2 regions of the Mesorhizobium sp. M0189 genome follow, and region 2 is predicted to be linked to the other one. Evidence: riboswitches for the same ligand, from Rfam matches in the RefSeq annotation. Region 2 holds a riboswitch; the other holds the start of a gene.
The links. Region 2 has a riboswitch for cobalamin ahead of NKJ09_RS11385 (ABC transporter ATP-binding protein). Riboswitches for the same ligand answer to the same signal wherever they lie in the genome.
Positions count from the first base shown of each region.

Region 1: linked by a shared signal. The riboswitch ahead of metE (5-methyltetrahydropteroyltriglutamate--homocysteine S-methyltransferase) and the one ahead of NKJ09_RS11385 (ABC transporter ATP-binding protein) in region 2 are both predicted to bind cobalamin.

Region 1 is NZ_JAMYSW010000023.1:18,037-25,224, reverse strand. Features, by position in the region: gene metE (5-methyltetrahydropteroyltriglutamate--homocysteine S-methyltransferase) at 1-1,671, opposite strand, end outside; cobalamin riboswitch at 1,767-1,966, opposite strand; partial or broken gene NKJ09_RS28375 (MFS transporter) at 2,461-4,084, opposite strand; gene NKJ09_RS28370 (transposase) at 4,374-5,051, shown strand; gene NKJ09_RS28365 (adenosine kinase) at 5,084-6,076, opposite strand; gene metK (methionine adenosyltransferase) at 6,183-7,188, opposite strand, start outside.
Region 2 is NZ_JAMYSW010000005.1:93,080-100,267, reverse strand. Features, by position in the region: gene groL (chaperonin GroEL) at 1-1,375, opposite strand, end outside; gene groES (co-chaperone GroES) at 1,438-1,734, opposite strand; gene NKJ09_RS11395 (bifunctional helix-turn-helix transcriptional regulator/GNAT family N-acetyltransferase) at 1,963-2,898, shown strand; gene NKJ09_RS11390 (GyrI-like domain-containing protein) at 2,936-3,769, opposite strand; cobalamin riboswitch at 4,064-4,267, shown strand; gene NKJ09_RS11385 (ABC transporter ATP-binding protein) at 4,435-4,950, shown strand; gene NKJ09_RS11380 (hypothetical protein) at 4,991-5,179, shown strand; gene NKJ09_RS11375 (ABC transporter substrate-binding protein) at 5,176-6,120, shown strand; partial or broken gene NKJ09_RS11370 (FecCD family ABC transporter permease) at 6,150-7,150, shown strand.

The sequences.
Region 1 (7,188 bases), on a different contig from region 2:
ATTGCGCCTCGATACGTCGCCGAAGATAATGGGGGGACGCACGTAGCGAGACCCATAGCTTTGTACCCAGGCATGCTGGGTGAAGGCGAAGCCGGACAGCTGCTCGCCGAAATGCTGTACCATGTCGTTTCGTTCGAACTCACCGTGCACCAGCACGTCCAGCCCGATCTCTTCCTGCCAGCGAATTGCAGCCTCGATCTCCTTCTTCAGGAAGCTCTCGTAGTCGACATAGCTCAGTTGGCCCTTCGCATGAGCGGCCCGCGACCTGCGTACCTGCGGCGTCTGCGGGAAGGACCCGATGGTCGTCGTCGGGAACGGCGGCAGCCCGAGCGTGCCGGCCTGGACTCTGCAGCGCTCGGCAAAAGCGCTCTCTCGTCGTTTCATGCTGTCGTCAATGCTGGCGATCCGCCCCTCAACAAGCGGGTCATGGATCTTCGTGGATGTCACGCGAGTGGCGGCAGCCTCGGCAGACGCTTTCAACGCGCCTGCCACCGCATCCCTGCCTTGGGACAGGGCCCGGGCCAGCAACACCAACTCGTCGGTCTTCTGGGCCGCGAAGGCGAGCCACGACCTGATGTCCGCGTCGAGTTCCGTCTCCATGCGCAGGTCGATCGGCACATGCAGCATCGAGCAGGAAGGCGCGATTTCGACGCGGTCCAAGGGCCAGCCGGCGACGATCGGTTTGATGCGGTCGAGAATGGCGGGCAGGTTCGCACGCCAGACGTTGCGGCCATCGATCAAGCCAAGCGAGAGCACCAGATCTTTCGGAGCGAGCCGACCCACCGTTTCCAGCTGCTCGGGAGCGCGCACGAGATCAATATGCAGCCCGGCCAGGGGCAGAGAAACCGCGGTTTGGAGATTGTCTCCCAGCGGCCCGAAATAGGTAGCCAGCATGATCTTCAGCTCGGGCGCGGCTTTCGACAGCTGGCCATAGGCGAATTCGAACGCAGCTCGTTCGTTCGGGTTCAGATCGAGGACAAGCGCTGGCTCATCGATCTGCACCCAATCGGCTCCCGACAGCTTCAGCCTCTGCAGGAGTTGCTCGTAGACGGGCAGCAGCCGCGGCAGGAGCGCGATGGGATCGAATCCCTCGGCAGGCGATTTCGCCAGCTTGAGGAAGGTGACCGGTCCAAGGATGACTGGGCGTGTGTGAATGCCGAGGGCTTTAGCCTCGAGGAAGTAATCAACCGGCTTCGTCGACGAAAGAGCGAACGTTTGATCATCGTTTAGTTCCGGCACAATGTAGTGATAGTTGGTGTCAAACCACTTGGTCATTTCCATCGCGGTTACACCAGGCCGATGAGCCGCATGCTGGTGACCACCGTGCCCACAATCCTCCGTCTGACCTTGGTTGCCGCGCGCCATAGCGAAGTAGATGTCGAGTGGGACCTCGCCGCCATTCCAGGCGTAACGAGACGGAAGGGCGCCGACCATGGCTGCGGTGTCGAGCACATGGTCGTAAAGCGAGAAGTCGTTCGACGGGATTTTCGACACGCCGCGATCGTGCTGCTCTTCCCAGCTAGCGGCACGGAGCGCCTTCGCCGTCGTGAGAAGGTCGGCGGCGGAAGATTTTCCGGACCAGTAACTTTCAAGCGCGAACTTCAGTTCTCGCCGACGACCGAAGCGCGGCACGCCGAGCGTTGCTACAGGAATTTGCTGAGAGACAGTCATGCCATACCCCGATGGTTGGGGCGTCGGTGACAAGGAAGGCGCTAGCAGGCCGGCACGAACGCCAGGCTGCAGCGGCCACCGAGACACCCCGCCCATGGACGTAATTCGCCGTGGCAGGTCTCCTGGCTCGCGGGTCATAGCCTCTACCCGTCTTCCCAAGGCTATTCGCCTCAGTGACATGAGTGGGGTTAGCTTGCCGCTAACAGTTGCGGGGGCAGCGCCGGCATCGCACCGGCTTCCCTCTTAGCTCCGCTGCGGCACCGCCGTACGGAGAACCACGACACGGGAGACAATTACAGCAGCTCGCTTCTTTGTCAATGCCGCATAAAGAAATGTTTATGTCGTTATGTTAAATTTCGGTTGGCATGTTGCCAAAGGTCGCCTCGAAAGCGAAAACTGTGGAAGCCTTGAGCGGCCGGTAAATCAAAGCAATGACGCACAGCGGTCCGGGAGGATAGGAGTTCGTCGGCTGCCGGGCGCAAACATACCGGCAAGCGCCGTGGTGCTGCTTCGCGCATCATGCGAACGCCACCTCGGCATCGAACTTCGGCTCCGAGGTTCCGACCGCTTCGTCGGTGATCTGCTCGCGACCATATTCGGCTCAATGGCGAGGCTGTTGCCTAGGAAGCTGTTGGCCGTGATGCCCTCGGTGATACGACACAATGATTTCGAGGGGAGCACCCGAGGCCCGGCGCAGCGGCGTGTTGCGAAGTGATCGAGGCCAATGTCTCGACCTGCTTGTTCGCAGCCCACCGGCTGAAGGTAACCGGCTCAAACCAACGGGCCAGCTCAAGTCCTGTCCAAATGAGGCCTGAGCGGCAAATCGTCGTGCACGCGCACGGTTTGGCGTTCGATCTTGTGATGCGTCTTGGGCGGGCAATCGCCACGGTGCAGCGCTTCCCGGCGCGCAACGATTTCGGCGTCATCCTGGGTCTGCCTGTTGTTGTGGCGAACATACTCGACCCAGGTTGGCACATGATAGCACTCGGTCCATAGTTCGGGCTTTTCCAGGTCACGCAGCAACGCCCATTGTCTGGCGCCATCTCGCAGCCGGGCTTTTCGCCACGATGTCATCACACTGAGAAATTCTGGGACATCTCTCTGATCGATACGATAATCGACCATCACCATGATCGGACCGCTTCGTGGCCGCAGATCAAGTTGCAGCGTCGGTTCGCTGAACTTGTTGGTCGGATCCAGATTGAGCGTTTCGAAATCCGGCTGACGCAGAACGATGCCCATCAGTCCACCAATCACAAGAACCACGCTGGCGACGAGGAAGGCTCCCGAAACACCTTGGACATCCGCCAGTTCGCCCCAAAGCCAGCTTCCCGCCGCCATGCCGCCGTATGTGGCCGTCTGATAGAGAGACAGGGCGCGTCCAACCACCCACCGCGGCGCCGAAAGCTGCACTGTGACGTTAAACAGCGAGAATGATTGAATCCAGGCCGCACCGGCCGGCATGAGGAGGAGACAGTTCAGCCAAACGTGCTCACTCCATGCCAGAAAGAAGCAGCTGATCGCCAGTATAAAGAACGCACCGCGAATGACCCATTCGTTGGAGAGAACTTCTCGGACCCGCCCAATGAGGAGCGCGCCGCAAATCGCTCCCAGGCCGAAGAAGCCGAGCATCACGCCGTAGGTGACTGCGGTCCCTTTGATCTGTTCGCGAGCGACCAACGGCAGGAGAGCCAAAATGACAACGGCGGTGAGGCCGAAAATGAAACTCCGGCACATCACCTTGAGAAGGTTCGGCGACAAGAGCACGTAACGGAAGCCCGCCGCCATCGCACTGCCGAAAGCCTCCCGCGGCAGCGCTTGTCGTGCCCGTACCGCTTTCCACCGCAACAGCGCAGCGATCAGAGCGAAGTAGCAAAAGACGTTAAAGAGGAACGCGAAGGCCGCACCGGCTGTGGCCACGATTAGGCCGCCAATCGCCGGCCCGATGCTGCGCATGAGATTGTAGCTCATGCCGTTGAGCGCAACCGCGCTAGGCAGGTGTTCGCGAGGCAGGATATCCCCCATCGAGGCTTGCCAAGAGGGATCGTGCCCAACCACAGCCGATCAGGAAGGTGAGACCCAGAAGGATCCAGGGTGTCATTTCCCCCGCATAGGTCAGGAACGCCAGGAAGGCGGATACGCAGACCATCAGCAGTTGCGCAGTCAACATGATCCGGCGACGGTCAAAGTTGTCCGCGAGCGCTCCCGCCGCGAGGGAGAAGATCATGTAGGGGAGGGTGGTCGATGACTGGACGAGCGCCACCATTCCATGGGAGGTGGCGATGCTGGTCATCAGCCAAGCCGCCGCCACACCTTCCACCAGGGTGCCAAGGTTCGAAACGAGTGCAGCCGACCATAGCGAACGGAAGGTCTTGTGCTGAAAAGGAACGAGTGAAGATGTTCTCTTCGCCATTGTGGAAGCTTCGGGATCGACCGCGGGGCTGGATTTGGTTCGCCTCACTCGACCATGGCCTCGCCGTACAAGCCAAGCTGCCACAGTGGCGCGCCTGCTAACCCAGAAAACTTGGCGGCCTTACAGGCATGCGCAGGACGCGCGAAGCCGCTCAAATCTCCCCAGATGGGTCAGCCATCGAAGACCGGCATCACTTGCCCGTTGAGCGGCTATACGATAATGCTCCGCGCTAAGCAGGAAGCGCCAAAAATTCGAGCGGCGACTTCATTCTCCTATTCAGGAAGGAACTATGAGGCGGCAGACGCGACCATTCACCGTGGAAGTCAAACAAAAGCGCAATTATGAAAAATCCGCACGTTCCATCTGGGGCAATTTCGACATCGCCGCGGCGATGGCCGAAACAACAAACGAAGTCGAGCCGTTAAATCGTCAGCTTGTTGACTCTACTGTAGTGGCCCTTGATGCTGAACCTTTGCACAAACCTCGAGTGGAGCATTTCATGGCCAATCCCCTGGAAACCGAGTCAGCAGTAGTTCATAGCGAACCGGCAGACAAAGCGGAAACGCCAAAACCGAAGACGAGAGCGCGGCGGTCGAGGAAGCCAGAAGCTGAGGCGAGCGCGCCTGCCCGCAAGGAGGGCGCCAAGCCGATATCCGCGACCACTGAAGCACCGCCGTCAGCGCGAACAGGCCGAAAGAGCTACTCCGCGAAGGATCGTGCCCAGAAGCTGGCGCAGATCGAGACCTCGATCGGCGGCGGCGCTACTCTCAAGAGCGCGGTGAAGCAAGCCGGCATCTCGGAACAGACATATTATCTTTGGAAGAAGGCGGCGGCGCCGGCGGCGGACAGTGACGGGCTGAAGGATCTCGTCGCGCTCGAGGAAGAAAACAAGCGGCTAAAGAGCCTGCTTGCCGATCGTCTCCGCAAGGAGAATGCGGAACTGAAGAAAAGGCTCGGGCTGGATTAAGGAGGGTGGGCAGCTGGTTCTTGGCTCGCCACCTACAGCAATCCCGCCTGCTCCGCCTCTCTGCGCAAATTCTGGCGTGGCCTTGGGCCGATTTGCTGGATGACCAGCCCGGCTGCCAGCGAGCCGAGATCGCCGCAATCCTTGAGGCTGCGGCCTTGCGTGTAGCCGTAGAGGAAGCCGGCGGCGTAGAGGTCGCCGGCGCCGGTGGTGTCGACCAGCTCGCGGATCCTGGTCGCATTGATGGTCACGGTCTCGTCGCCGCGCACGATCACCGAGCCCTTTTCCGAGCGGGTAACGGCGGCGATCTTGCAATCCTTGCGGATCTGGGCCAGCGCCTCGTCGAAAGACGCGGTCTGGTAGAGCGACTTGATCTCGTGACTGTTGGCAAAGACGATGTCGACGGTGCCGGAGCGCATCAGATCGAGGAATTCGTCGCGGTAGCGATCGACGCAGAACGAGTCCGACAATGTCATCGACACTTCGCGCCCGGCGGCGTGGGCGAGCTTAGCCGTCTGCCTGATCGCCTCCTTGGCGCGCGGCGGGTCCCACAGATAGCCCTCGAAATAGGTGACCGCCACGCCCGAGGCCTTGTCGGCCTCGACGTCCTCCGGGCCGAGCTCGACGCAGGCGCCGAGATAGGTGTTCATCGAGCGCTCGCCGTCCGGCGTGACGAAGATCATAGAGCGCGCTGTCGGCGGTTCGCCGTTAAGCGGCCTGGTGTCGAAGGCGACACCCTGGGCATGGATGTCATGCGCGTAGATTTTGCCGAGCGCGTCGTTGGAGACCTTGCCGAAGAAAGCGGCGCGGCCGCCGAAGGAGGCGACGCCCGCCGCCGTGTTGCCGGCGCTGCCGCCCGAGGCTTCGATGGCCGGGCCCATGCGGCTGTAGAGCAGTTCGGCGCGCCTCGTGTCGATCAAATTCATTGCGCCCTTGATGATGCCGTTGGTCTCCAGGAACGCCTCGTCGCACTGGGCGATGATGTCGACGATGGCATTTCCTATACAAAGCACGTCATAGTCCGGCATCAATGTCTCCGCGAAAATCCCGACGGCTTCTTGCCACGCCGGCCGGCCGGCGGGTCTGGCGAGTTGGAATGGGCTTTCCGGATGCCAATCCATTCGGCGTCGGCCCTCACGGGGCGGCGAGTCCTGCCTCGCGACGCAATTCGTCGGCCCTGTCTGTCTTCTCCGAGGTGAAATCAGGCTCTTCACGGCCGAAATGGCCATAGGTCGCGGTCTTGCGGTATATAGGGCGTAGGAGATCAAGCATCTTGATAATGCCTTTCGGTCTGAGATCGAACAACTCAAAAATGAGGCGCTCGATCCTTCTTTCCTCAACCCTCGCTGTCCCGAACGTGTTGACCATGGCAGAAACCGGACTGGCCACGCCGATTGCGTAAGCAAGCTGCACCTCGCAGACGTCCGCAAGTCCGCTTGCGACGATATTCTTTGCCACATACCGGGCCGCATAGGCAGCTGAGCGGTCAACCTTGGACGGGTCCTTGCCCGAAAAGGCGCCGCCGCCGTGACGACCCATCCCACCATAAGAATCGACGATGATCTTGCGTCCAGTGAGACCGCAGTCGCCGCGCGGCCCGCCGACTACGAACCTCCCCGTCGGGTTGACCAGAATTCTGATGCCTTCCGTCTCCAGGTGGGTCGGCAGGACAGGCTTTATGATTTCCTCAATGACGCCCTCGCGGACCGTCTCTTGCGAGACCTGCTCGTCATGTTGGGTCGATACGACGATGGTATCCAGGGCGACAGGGCGCAACCCCTCATAGCGCACTGAGACTTGGGATTTCATGTCAGGACGCAACCAGCCAAGCTGTCGTGCTTTCCGGACATCTGCCTGTCGTTTCGTCAAGCGATGAGCGAGCTGGATCGGCAAAGGCATCAGAGTATCGGTTTCGCGGCATGCGTAGCCGAACATGAGGCCCTGATCTCCCGCTCCCTGTTGGAGGTCCTGCCCTCGTCCCTCGTCAACGCCCTGGCTGATGTCGGGCGACTGCTCGGTGAGTGCATGAACGACGGAGCAACGCCGGCCGTCAAAGCCGACGGCCTCGTCGTCGTATCCAATATCGAGAATCGTATCGCGCGCAACTTGGCTATAATCCACCTGCGCATCGCTGGTAATC
Region 2 (7,188 bases):
CACCGGCGTTGGCCGCGATCTGACGGGCCGGAGCCTGCAGCGCGCGACGCACGATGCTGATGCCGGCGGTCTGGTCGGAGTTGGCGCCGGTTGCCTTGATGCTCAGCGAAGCGCGCAGCAGTGCGACGCCGCCGCCGGGAACGATGCCTTCTTCGACGGCCGCACGGGTCGCGTTGAGGGCGTCATCGACGCGGTCCTTCTTTTCCTTGACTTCCACTTCGGTCGCACCGCCGACGCGGATGACGGCAACGCCGCCCGCCAGCTTGGCGAGACGTTCCTGCAGCTTCTCCTTGTCGTAGTCCGAGGTGGTCTCCTCGATCTGCTGCTTGATCTGGGCGACGCGGCCCTGGATCTCGGCCTTCTTGCCGGCGCCGTCGACGATGGTGGTGTTCTCCTTGGAGATCGACACCTTCTTGGCGCGGCCGAGCATGTTCAGGCCGACATTCTCGAGCTTGATGCCGAGGTCTTCGGAGATGACCTGGCCACCGGTGAGGATAGCGATGTCTTCCAGCATGGCCTTGCGGCGATCACCGAAGCCAGGCGCCTTGACGGCGGCGATCTTCAGGCCGCCACGCAGCTTGTTGACGACGAGCGTGGCCAAGGCCTCGCCCTCGACGTCTTCCGAAATGATGACCAGCGGCTTCGAGGTCTGCACGACAGCCTCGAGGATCGGCAGCATGGCCTGCAGGTTGGAGAGCTTCTTCTCGTGGAGAAGAATGTAGGCGTCTTCCAGATCCGCAACCATCTTCTCGGCGTTGGTGACGAAGTAGGGCGAGAGATAACCGCGGTCGAACTGCATGCCTTCGACGACTTCGAGCTCGGTCTCGGCGGTCTTGGCTTCCTCGACGGTGATGACGCCCTCATTGCCGACCTTCTGCATCGCTTCCGCGATCATCGAGCCGACCGAAACGTCGCCATTGCCGGCGATGGTGCCGACCTGGGCAACCTCTTCCGAGGTCTTGATCTTCTTGGCGTTCTTGATCAGCGTCGCGACGACGTCGGCGACGGCGAGGTCGATGCCGCGCTTGAGGTCCATCGGGTTCATGCCGGCGGCAACCGCCTTGTGGCCTTCCTGGACGATCGACTGTGCCAGAACGGTCGCGGTCGTGGTGCCGTCGCCGGCGATGTCGTTGGTCTTCGAAGCAACTTCGCGGACCATCTGCGCGCCCATGTTCTCGAACTTGTCTTCAAGCTCGATTTCCTTGGCGACGGTGACGCCGTCCTTGGTAATGCGCGGTGCGCCGAACGACTTGTCGATGACGACGTTGCGGCCCTTGGGGCCGAGCGTGACCTTCACCGCGTCGGCGAGGATGTTGACGCCGCGCAGCATGCGCTCACGAGCGTCGCGGGAGAATTTTACGTCTTTGGCAGCCATTTTTAGCTCCTGGCAGGGGCTTGGATTGAGCCCGAAGATTTAAATGAGGGTGAGGCCGATATTCAGCCGATGATGCCCATAATGTCGGCTTCCTTCATGATCAGAAGGTCTTCGCCATTGAGCTTGACTTCGGTGCCCGACCACTTGCCGAACAGGATGCGGTCGCCGGCCTTGACGTCCAGCGGGACGAGCTTGCCGGCTTCGTCACGGGCGCCGGAACCGACGGCGATGATCTCGCCTTCCTGCGGCTTTTCCTTCGCCGTGTCGGGGATGATGATCCCGCCCGCGGTCTTGGATTCGGATTCGACCCGACGAACGACCACGCGGTCATGAAGCGGGCGGAACTTCGACTTTGCCATTTTTTATTCCTCGATGAGAATGGTGAGAACAGTTCCTCCGTCCGGCGGCGCCGGACATGGTTAGCACTCATCTTGGGGGAGTGCTAACGTGGCGCTGAAATAGTCTGGCAACTCGCGCGAGTCAAGGCGCCCGGTGAGCATCATCAGAACAATTGCTTCAAACGGATGCTTCAAACAGATACTTGACCAAGTCAACTAAATGGCTGATCTTACCGGCAGGAGGATGCCATGACCATTCATCATCACCCAGGCAAGGAGCGGATCGACGCGGTGCGAGCCTTCAACCGCTTCTATACCCGCCAGATCGGGCTGCTCGACGAAGGGCTGCTGAAAAGCACCTTCTCGCTGACCGAGGCGCGGGTGCTCTATGAACTGGCGCATCGCGATGGCCTGACCGCCACGGACCTTGGGCGCGATCTCGGCCTCGATCCCGGTTATCTCAGCCGGCTGCTGAAGAAATTCGAGGAACGTCATCTGGTCGAGCGCGCCACGATCGAGGCGGATGCAAGGCGTTCGTCGATCGCCCTGACCAAGGCCGGGCGGCAGACTTTCGCGCCGCTGAACCAGGGCTCGCACGACCAGGTCGCGGCATTGCTCGACCGGCTTTCGGTTCCCGAACAGGACAGGCTGGTCAAGGCCATGCAGACGGTGCAGCGTCTGCTGGGCGCGACCGCCGAACCCAACATTCCCTACACGCTGCGGCCTCTGCAGGTCGGCCACATCGGCTGGATCATCCATCGCCAGGGCCTGCTCTACGCGCAGGAATATGGCTGGGACGAAACCTATGAGGCGCTGGTCGCTGAAATCCTCGGCACATTCGTCAAATCCTTCGATCCGAAATGGGAACGCAGCTGGATCGCCGAGCGGGAAAGCGAGGTCGTCGGCTCCGTCTTCGTCGTGCGCCAGTCGGACGCGGTGGCGAAATTGCGCCTGCTCTACGTCGAGCCCTCGGCGCGAGGTCTCGGCATCGGCAAGCGGCTGGTCGAGGAATGTATCGGCTTTTGCCGCGCCACGGGTTACAGGACACTGACGCTGTGGACCAACGACGTGCTCGCCGCCGCCCGCCACATCTATGAGTCTGTGGGCTTTAAATTGACCAACGAGGAGTTCCACCATTCCTTCGGCAGGGATCTGGTCGGCCAGAACTGGAACCTGGAACTGTAGCAGCGCTTCCGGCGCTTCGGCGTCGGCCTGCCGTGCCTCACCCTTTGATCGGTATCCAGATTTCCAGCCCGCCATTGCCGCTGCGCGGATCAAATTCGGGGCCGTAACGCTCGAATTCCGGCGCATCGGCGATCTCGTGCCCAGAGGCTGGCAGCCATTTGTTCCAGATCGTGTTGACCGTGCGGCGGATGGTCGAGATATGGTCACGATGGGCGAACACGCCGTATTTCTGCGTCGGCACGCGCACACGCCAAAACTCCCTCGGCAGGTCCGAAAAATCGGACACTTCGACGCCAGCGATGTAGTCGAAATTGCCGGCGTCGTCGCCGTTGACGCAGACGCCATAGGCGACGTCGCCGATCTCGCCAGGAATGTTGCCAATATAGGGGCCGAACCGCTGCCACTGCATCGGGATGCCGGCGCTGGTTTCGCAGCTGTAGCGCTCGCCGAGACCGGCGATGAGAAACGGCCGGCTGGTCTCAAAACGCGGTGGTTCGAGAGTGGCGAGAAAGGACTGGTCCATCAGGATCGGCTCCACAAGATCGAGGTTGTCGAGCGAGCCTTGTGCGCGTACCAGTTCCGGCGTGGTGCCGAACTGGTCGCGGAAGGCGCGGGTGAAGGCCTCATGCGAGGCATAGCCGGCGTCGAGCGCGACCGAGAGGATGTCGGGTGCGCCGGCGCCAAGCTTGCGCGCCGCTTCGGTCAGTCGGCGAGAACGGACGTAGCTCATCACCGAACGGCCGGTAGCCGCGCCGAAAGCCCGCGTCACATGAAAGCGCGACACCCCGCTGCTCTTGGCGACATCGTCCAGCGAGACTGCTTCGGGCAGATGGCTTTCGACGAACCACAGCGCCTTCTCGGTCGGATTCATTTGGCACCTCGCATTGGCCCAGTCTCCGCATTGGCCCAGTCTTTACATGGCCCAGTCTTTACATTGGCCATGTCTTATATTGGCAAGATTATGGTGCCGCTTCCTGGCGGAGGCAGTTTGATCGAAATTGCGCACTGCGCAAATCGAGAGCGACGGTCGTCGGCAAGTCGCAGGCGTCGCGCGAAAAGGCTTGACAGGAAGCGGGCAAACGTCCTTTTAAATGTAACGTTATTACATCACGAGGTCTATATGGCTCCTTCTGACAAGACTTATTGCGCTGTGATTGGCGGAAAACTAGGGTGGCTGACTGATGGTCCCCGAGTCGAAAGGCAAGGGGTGAAAAGGGAACACGGTGAGATCTTCGGATCGAGGCCGTGGCTGCCCCCGCAACTGTAAGCGGTTAGCAAAATCCGAAGTGCCACTGGCCGGCAAGGCTGGGAAGGCAGGATGGCGCAAAGACCCGCGAGCCAGGAGACCTGCCATCAGCATGAGTTGACCGGACGGGGTGTGCCGGGAGGAGACGTGGACATCGGTCTTGTCGGCCGGTCCGTCCAGCTTCCTTCCGTCGCCATTGAGAAAGTGACGGTAAGTTGGACGCCTCCCAGCCTCTTCTTGAAGCGTGTGAACTGAGCGCGACGACGAATGGCCGGTGCCTGGTCAGCGCGGTGAGCCTTTCGATAGCGCCGGGCGACCGCCTCGCCATCATCGGCCCCAACGGCGCCGGCAAGACGACGCTGCTGCGCATGCTATGCGGTACGCTGCGGCCAAGCGCGGGAGATGTGAGATTTTCCGGACGCCGGCTGGAGAGGTTTTCGGCCGCCGAGCGGGCACTGCACATGGCGGTCGTTGGCCAGACCGACCAGCCTGATCCGCGGCTTGCCGTGATCGACTACGTCGAGCTTGGGCGCGTCCCGCATGCCGGCTTGCGACGGAGGAGCGAGCAACGCGACATCGTCATTGAAGCACTTCGCAGAACCGGCCTGCTGCCGCTGCTCGGCCGCACGATCGGCTCGCTATCCGGTGGCGAGCGGCAACGCGCCCAGTTGGCGCGCGCCATCGCCCAGGAGCCCAAAATCCTGTTCCTCGATGAACCGACCAATCATCTCGATCCGCGCGCCCGCAGCGACCTTCTCGAACTCGTATCGCAGTTTGGCATGACCGTCGTGGCGGTGCTTCAATGATCTGTCGCTTGTCACGCCATTTGCCACCAGGGTCGCGGTGATGAACGAGGCCCGCCTGCAGGCACTTGCCAGTCCGCGCGAGGCGCTGACCAAGAAGTTGATCCGCGAGATTTTCGGCGTTGACGTGCTTTGGCTGCGCCATCCCACCGAAGACCGCGAACTCACGGACTTCGACGTTCCGAACCGCGCCTCTTCACATCCCGATTTGACCAAGGAGCAACATCCGTGAAACGCCTCGTACTGTCTTTTGCCTCCCTCCTACTTGCCCAGACCGCCTTCGCTTTCCCGGTAACCGTTGATAGCTGCGGCACGCCGCTGACGTTCGACGCCGCGCCGAAGCGCGCCGTCATCCAAGATCTGAACATGGCGGAGATGGCCTTCGCGCTGGGGCTGCAACCATCGATCGTCGGCCTGACCGGCATCACCGGATGGTATAAGGTCGGTCCGGAATTCAAGGCCGAGCAGGGCGCGATCCCGGAACTCGCGCCGAAATACCCGACCATCGAAAACCTCGTCGCCGTCGAGCCCGATTTCTTCTTCGCCGGCTGGTATTACGGCATGAAGCCTGGCGGCGAGGTGACGCCCGATACGCTGGCCCCGCACGGTATCAAGACGCTGGTGCTGACGGAAAGTTGCGTCCATCTCGACCAGAACCGCCCCGCCGCCTCGATGGACCTGCTCTATGGTGATGTCGAAAAGCTGGGCAAGATTTTTGGCAAGGAGGCGGAGGCGGGAAAGCTTGTTTCGAACTGGAAGGCGCAGCTCGCCGATATCACGGCAAAGATCGGCGACCGCACGGGAACGCGTGTGTTTCTTTACGACTCCGGCGAAGACAAACCCTTCACATCAGGCAAGTTCGCGATCCCCAGCGCCATGATCGCCGCAGCCGGCGGCGACAACATCATGGCCGACATGCCGACGAGCTGGGGCAATACGGATTGGGAGACGGTGGCGGCCCGCAATCCGCAATTTCTTATCCTGCTCGACTACCAGGACGGCGGCTACAGAAAACTGCTCGATTTCCTGAAAGCTCATCCGGCGATGAAGGAGACTGAGGCGGTCAAAAATGAGCACTTCATTGCGCTGCGCTATGCCGAACTGACGCCTGGGCCTGCCAACATCGAGGCGATCGGCAAGATCGCCAGGGCGATGCACCCGGAAGCTTTCTGAGCTTGCGCCAGAGAGCGTTCGAATTGGCGATGACAGCAGGAGCAGCAGCGATTGCCGCTCTTGCTCTGCTGTCGATTGCCTATGGATCGACGGTCATCGCGTTGAGCGACGTGATTGCTGCGCTCGGACATGCCGCCGGGCTGGACGGAGACATCGTGTCCGGTCCGGCCGGCAAGATCCCGATTGCCAAGATCGTCCTCGATCTTAGGCTACCGCGCACGATTATGGCCATCTGTGTCGGCGCCGGGCTGGGCGTCATCGGCGCGCTGCTGCAGACGGTAACGCGCAACGACCTCGCAGATCCGTTCTTGTTCGGCCTGTCGTCCGGAGCCGCGGCCGGCGCGGTTTCCGTCATCACCATTTTTGGCGACCATTTCGGTATCTGGACGTTGCCGGTCGCGGCCTTCACGGGCGGCGTATTAGCCGCCGGCATCGTGCTTTTGCTGGTTTCGCGGGTGAGGGGGCAAGGCCCCGAACGGCTGATCCTCGCCGGGCTTGCCGTCTCGTTCATGTTCACCGCCTTGACTAACTATCTCGTCTTTGCCGGAGACCAGCGCGCCGCTCACTCGGTGTTGTTCTGGACGATGGGCGAGCTCGGGCTGGCCCGTTGGGACAATATCGAGCTGGCTGCTCTGGGCGCAGGCACCATCCTTGTTTATGGACTTTGGAACCACCGCCGGCTCGACGCTTTCCTGGCCGGCGAGAATGCCGCTGAAGCCTCGGCGTCCCGGTTGCGCGGATGCGCAGGATGACATTTCTCGTCGCCGCTTTCTCGACGGCGATCCTTGTCTCGGTCGCAGGCGTCATAGGTTTCGTTGGCTTGATGATCCCACATCTGTCCAGGACCCTGGCCGGCCCGCTTCATCTGCGCCTGATTGCAAGCTGCGCCCTCTTCGGAGCGGTGCTGTTGCTGGCAAGCGACCTTCTCGCGCGCACGCTGCTGCCGCCGCAGGAACTGCCGATCGGCATCATCACCAGTTCGGTCGGCGCTTTCTTCGTGGTCACGATGCTCATTCGCAATCGCTCATGATGTGACTGCCATGTACATTTGCCGCCTTCGGGCACAAT